Regions from separate parts of the Romboutsia ilealis genome, predicted to be linked through region 2. Evidence: a T-box and tRNA genes for the amino acid it is inferred to sense, from the RefSeq annotation. Region 2 holds a T-box; the other holds one or more tRNA genes.
What was found. A T-box is a leader RNA that pairs with one kind of tRNA and senses whether it is charged. The one in region 2 lies ahead of thrS (threonine--tRNA ligase), so its partner is inferred to be a tRNA-Thr.
Positions count from the first base shown of each region.

Region 1: it has a tRNA-Thr gene. The T-box ahead of thrS (threonine--tRNA ligase) is inferred to sense a tRNA for this amino acid. The anticodon was not compared.

Region 1 covers NZ_LN555523.1:2,064,417-2,067,843, reverse strand. Annotated here, with positions in the region: rRNA gene CRIB_RS09745 (23S ribosomal RNA) at 1-583, shown strand, start outside; tRNA gene CRIB_RS09740 (tRNA-Thr) at 719-793, shown strand; gene CRIB_RS09735 (hypothetical protein) at 929-1,243, shown strand; RNA gene rnpB (RNase P RNA component class A) at 1,356-1,696, shown strand; tRNA gene CRIB_RS09725 (tRNA-Asn) at 1,710-1,785, shown strand; tRNA gene CRIB_RS09720 (tRNA-Thr) at 1,789-1,863, shown strand; gene CRIB_RS09715 (COG2426 family protein) at 2,078-2,515, shown strand; gene CRIB_RS09710 (N-acetylmuramoyl-L-alanine amidase) at 2,738-3,427, shown strand, end outside.
Region 2 covers NZ_LN555523.1:2,193,826-2,197,252, forward strand. Annotated here, with positions in the region: gene thrS (threonine--tRNA ligase) at 1-1,171, opposite strand, end outside; T-box leader at 1,227-1,452, opposite strand; gene CRIB_RS10340 (DUF445 domain-containing protein) at 1,507-2,109, opposite strand; gene ytxC (putative sporulation protein YtxC) at 2,232-3,032, opposite strand; gene CRIB_RS10350 (ABC transporter permease) at 3,425-3,427, opposite strand, start outside.

The sequences.
Region 1 (3,427 bases), 130 kb from region 2:
CGTGCGAAGAGTGTAAAGGCAAAAGGAAGCTTGATTGCAAGACATACAGGTCGAGCAAGGACGAAAGTCGGACTTAGTGATCCGGTGGTACCGCATGGAAGGGCCATCGCTCAACGGATAAAAGCTACCCTGGGGATAACAGGCTTATCTCCCCCAAGAGTCCACATCGACGGGGAGGTTTGGCACCTCGATGTCGGCTCATCACATCCTGGGGCTGTAGTAGGTCCCAAGGGTTGGGCTGTTCGCCCATTAAAGTGGTACGCGAGCTGGGTTCAGAACGTCGTGAGACAGTTCGGTCCCTATCCGTCGCAGGCGTAGGAAATTTGAGAAGACCTGTCCTTAGTACGAGAGGACCGGGATGGACGTACCTCTGGTGTACCAGTTGTTCTGCCAAGGGCATGGCTGGGTAGCTATGTACGGAATGGATAAGCGCTGAAAGCATCTAAGCGCGAAGCCAACTTCAAGATAAGATTTCCCACCGTAAGGGTAAGACCCCAGGAAGACTACCTGGTTGATAGGTCGAAGGTGTAAGTGCAGTAATGTATTTAGCTTATCGATACTAATAGGTCGAGGACTTGACCAAAATAAACCTAAAGGTTTATATCGCCAACCAAATCATTATTAAAATATTAATAAGGAAGATTTCGGTTGCTAAAATAAAATGATTAATATGTAAATGATATGCAGTTTTCAGAGTACTAACTCTAAAATTAAATATGCTGGTGTGGCTCAACGGTAGAGCAGCTGACTTGTAATCAGCAGGTTGTAGGTTCGATTCCTATCACCAGCTCCAATAAAGACTATACGAAAGTATAGTCTTTTTATTTATACAACAAAGTTGATAGAAATAATAACAAATAAGTTAAATATATATACTTTATGACTAAAAATGTTATAATAGATATTATAACATTAAGGAGTTGAAACAATGGAGAGCAAAATATTAGAAATATTATTAGATATGCAGAAAGAAATGAAAGATGTGAAATCAGAAATAAAAGATGTGAAATCAGAAATGAAAGATATGAAATTAGAAATAAAAGATATGCAGAAAGAAATGAAAGATATGAAATCAGAAATGAAAGATATGAGCACTAAAATCGATAAATTAGAATATAAAATGACTGATGGATTTGAAACTTTAGAATTATTAACTGAAAATAATACAAATGAATTAAACAAGGTTAAGATAAAAGTATCTAAGTTAGAGAAAAGGGTATTAGAATTTAACCCAGTAAATTAAATTTTAATAAATTATATTTTATAAAAATTAGTTTAGACTTACTTTAAAAACAAAAATTTACTTTTGACACAGTATAAATCTTATGTTAATATATATATTGTCAATTAAATACTAAGTAAGCCAGACAATCGCGGGTAGCATTTGCTGCGTGAGGAAAGTCGGAGCTCCATAGAGCAGGGTGCTAGGTAACGCCTAGTGGGAGTGATCCTAAGGAAAGTGCAACAGAAAATAACCGCCGCTTATGTGGTAAGGATGAAAAGGTGAGGTAAGAGCTCACCGTTTGCTAGGTGACTAGCAAAGCCGTGTAAACCCCACCTGGAGCAAGACCAAGATAGGGCTAAAAGGATGTTGCTCGCATCCTCCGGTTGGTAGGTCGCTTGAGCTTATTGGTGACAATAAGCCTAGAAAGATGATTGTCAAATACAGAACTCCGCTTATAGACTTGCTTATATTTATTGATGTAAATGGGAATATGGCTCAGTTGGTAGAGCAATTGACTGTTAATCAATGGGTCACAGGTTCGAGTCCTGTTATTCCCGCCATATGCTGGTGTGGCTCAACGGTAGAGCAGCTGACTTGTAATCAGCAGGTTGTAGGTTCGATTCCTATCACCAGCTCCAATAAAGACTATACGAAAGTATAGTCTTTTTTATATAGAAATATTTAATAAAGCAATTAAAACAAGATAAAATATATGTGGTTTTATAAATTATAATATCAGTAATATACCGCTATATATTATGGTAATAAATAATGATAGATAAGCATTGATAATTAGTATAAAATCATATACTATAAAATAAATCTGGATTAGAATTAATATGGAGGGGTAATTTGGGATACTTAGAAATAATGTTTTTAGCAATGCTTCCATTAACAGAGCTAAGAGGCGCAATACCAATCGGAATTGCAATGGGTTTAAATCCAATAGGAGTATATATAGTAAGCGTAATAGGGTCAACTATAGTATCTATACCGCTCATTTTTACTTTTAGACATATATTAAATTTTTTTAGAAATATAGATATATTTGTACCCTTAGTAAAAAAAGTTGATATTAAAATAGAAAGTGGAATGAAGAGATTAAAGAGCATCTCTATATTAGGTATTATGCTTTTTGTAGGGATACCTCTTCCAACTACAGGGACTTGGACAGCTGCAGCTATAGCATCAATTTTAAAAATGAGGATAAAAACTTCTTTATTGGGTGTTTTGATTGGTAATATGATGTCAGGAATTATAGTTTCTTTAATATCGTTTCATATAATTTAAATGATGGCACATCTAAGCCTAAAAATGGAATAAAAAGAGCATAAGTAGCAATTATGTTAAGTAGAGTAGAAAAACTAAAAAAATAAGCATTTTAATATAAAATAGGTCGGATTTTATATTAAAATGCTTATTTTATTGTCTTATTTATGCTAATATAATATTATTAACAAAATTGTAACTAATTATATTATAAAATATGAATTAAAAATGGGAGGAATGAGAGTGAAGTACAAACTAAAGATAAAAAATCTAATAATGATTACAATGTTAGCATCGATGCCTACATTATTAGATACAACAATAGCTAATGCAGATACAATAGAAGATGAATTTTTATCTGTTATAAATAAGTATAAAATAGAAGATGTAGTTGTAGAAGAGGGAATATCTTTAGAAAAGGGAGAAATATTAGATTTATCTCAATATCCTAATTGGGAATTATCAGATAATGAAACTATAGAGATAAATTCAAATGGAATTGTAAAAGCAGTTAATGAAGGTACAGTATTTTTGAGTCAAAGAATAGGTGAAAAAGTGTATATAGTAGAAATATATGTACCATCAGAAATACCGACAATCAATATAGTATCTAGAGAGGCTAAACCTAGAGGATACTATAAAGTATTTATAGACGCAGGTCATGGTGGGACTGATCCTGGATCGTTAGGATGCGGATATAGAGAATCAGATATAAATTTGCAAGTAGCAAAAAAAGTAGAATCTAAATTAAAGAGTAAAGGCATAGATGTAAAAATGAGTAGAAGCTCGGATATTTACTATTCTTTATCTGAAAGATCCGAAATGGCAAATAATTATGGTGCAGATTTATTTGTATCAATACATCAAAATTCGGCAGAACAAAAATCAGCAAATGGTATAGAGACTTATTATACTGAAAAAAAACCAAATGAT
Region 2 (3,427 bases):
GTTCTGGTAACATGAATATATGTGCATCATCTTGAGTAAACGCTCTAACTCTCATAAGTCCATGTAATGCACCTGATAATTCATGTCTATGCACTCTACCAAGTTCTGCAACTTTCATAGGGAATTCTTTATATGAATGTGGCTTAGCGTTGTAATATATTAAAGAACCTGGACAATTCATTGGTTTTATAGCAAATTGTTGCTCATCTATATCTACAGTGTACATATTTTCTTTATAATTGTACCAATGTCCTGAAGTTTCCCATAATTTTTGATTTAGTATTATTGGAGTCTCTATTTCTTGGTATCCATCTTCTCTATGTATTTCTCTCCAGAACTTTAATAATTCGTTCTTAAGTTCCATACCTTTTGGTAAGAATAATGGGAATCCTGGACCTTCTTCAGGTATAAAGAATAAGTCTAATTCTCTACCTAATTTTCTATGGTCTCTTTTCTTGGCTTCTTCTAACATGTGTAAGTATTCTTCTAAGTCTTTGTTCTTCTCAAAAGATATACCATATATTCTTTGAAGCATTTTGTTTTTTTCATCTCCACGCCAATAAGCTCCAGCTACGCTTAATAATTTAACTGCTTTAACTTTTTTTGTTGAAGGTAAGTGAGGTCCTCTACATAAATCAGTAAAGTCTCCTTGCTTATAGAAAGATATTACTTCCCCTTCTGGTAAATCTTCTATAAGTTCTACTTTATATATTTCATTATTTTCTTTTGCCCATGCTAAAGCTTCTTCTCTTGGTAATTCATATCTTTCAACAGCTATATCTTCCTTAGCTATTTTCTTCATTTCCTTTTCTAATTTTTCTAAATCTTCATTAGTTAATCTATGATCTAAGTCTATATCATAGTAGAATCCATTTTCTACAGTTGGTCCTATTGCAAATTTAGCTTCTGGGTATAATCTCTTTATAGCTTGAGCTAATATATGAGCTGATGTATGTCTGAATACATCTTTTCCTTCTTCATCATCAAACTTGAATAAGTTTAATTCACAATCTCCTTTTACTATATGGTTTAGTCCTACAACTTTTCCATTTACAGATGCAGCAACTACTGCTCTAGCTAAACCTTCACTTATAGACTTAGCTATGTCCATAACTGAAAGTTCATTTTCGAATTCTCTTACAGATCCATCTTTTAAAGTAACTTTTATCATTTTATTTCCTCCTTAATTAATTTTTTATAATAAAAAAACTCATCCCAAATAAATATATTGGGACGAGTATTAATTCGCGGTTCCACCCAAGTTGAAGTATTTAAATACTTCCTCTTGATGACTATAAGGTTGTCATCCGAACACTTTCACATTTTATAAATGTTAATAAGTTCAGCTCCAAGCTAGTTTTCAAATAGTCATATTAAGATAAGCTTCCAGCCTATGACTTATCCTCTCTGATTAATTGTTTCTATTTTACTCTTCCTTTTCATCGCTATTTTTTAGTTATTACATTAATTATATCAAATACTTAATTCAGTATCAATAACAATATTTTATATAAATATAGTTATTATTCCTTGAACTATCCCTATAAAGAAACCTAATATAAGTCCTAGTATTTCAATATGTCTTAATTCATTTTTTACAATTTGTAATATTATTATCTCCAATTCATATAAATCTAATTCATTAATTTTGTTTTCTATTATTTCTTTTATATTTATACGATTACTTGCTTTAGCTATCATTTCTTCACATAATTCATCTATGCCTTCTCTTATTTCATCTTCGATTATTTCAGAAATATAATTTTGAACTAAACTTCTTATTGTACTAGGAATAAGCACCATCTTTTCATTAAGTATTAGCTTTATTTTTACTTTTATGTAATCAATTATATATTCTTTATCTTGCTCCGTTACTAGATTATTAGTTATTTCATCAATAGATAAAAACTGCTCTTCTACTATTCTTCCTATATTAATAGCAATCTCTTTTTTTCTCTTTGGTATCATTCCAATTATCTCTATATTAAATATCGGTACTTTTATTGGATTTATTGGTCTAAATATCAATTTTATAGCTATTACATTAGTTATATACCCGATTAAACCTCCTATAATAGCTAAAATCAATATCCTAATTATATTATTCATGCTAAAATCTCCTTTAATTAGATATCAGTTTACAATTAATTATAAATATAATATACCATTAAAAAAGTAATTTTTCTAACTATATATTTTATATCTTTATAATTAGTTAGTTTAGCATGAAATTAGTTTCTATTAATATATGTTACTTTATCACCAAATATCGATTTAATTATTTCTATAATTTCTTTAGAAGAATTGTTATTTACGGAATCTATTATTTCTATTTTACCTGGACATAGAGTAAGAAGATTACTCATCAAAAAGTCTTCATAATTTAAATTTTCTTCTATAACCATGTTCATTATTTCTTCATCATTTATACTATCAATTTCATTGCCATCCTTATCATAAAGTATAAATGAATTATCTTCTTTTATATGTATTCTTAAAAGTTCTAATTTTTCTTGCTGAATATCTACAAAATATTTAAGTATATTAATAAACTCATCTTGATCCTTTTTTATGAAATATTCTTCCCATGCTAAATCTACTATAGTTGATATATAATTATTAAATTCTTTCATTCTAAATTTCACAAAACCTTCTATATTTATGTAATCTTCATTTAATATATAATCGTATATTTTATTATATAAAGATTTCTTTATTATAAAATATTTCTCTTTAAACAAATTCAATGCACACATATATATCTTTTGAATTTCTTCGCTAGATTCAAAACTATATTTTTTTAGGACATACTTTCTAAGAAATTTATTTTCCATTATGTCAATTATCAAATCAGCTATTTCTTCTACGATTTCTTCATTATATATTCTATCTTTACTATTATTTTTTAGTACTACCTCTATATAATCTTTATTGTAAGTATATTCTTTTTCAAGTTTACGGTTAGTTAATAACTTTTTTACAGATATCTCATCTTGTTTATTTAAACTTAAATAAATATCTTTATTGGTCATTTTTATCCCTCCCTTCTAATATCTAGTAAAAGTATCAAAATAAAATTCTTCTACTTTTATTATTTCTCTATATAAAGTTTTAATTCATTTTATAAACGACACCGAATGCCATTACCTTACATTTAATTATCATCTCAGTCTACAGTATAGAAAGCTAAACTTAATTAATATCTCTATTCATGAATTACTCTTCATATAAAACGCTGAATAAGTATATACATATTTATATAAACTTTAATTCTAACTATAATACTATATTTTTATAAAATTAATTACTGATTATCTACATTATATATATTCTAAATAAAAATATTTAATAGTAATAAATTATATTTATATACTCTTTATAATGAATTATCATAAAAAAAATGATAGCTTAAAGCTATCATTTTCTA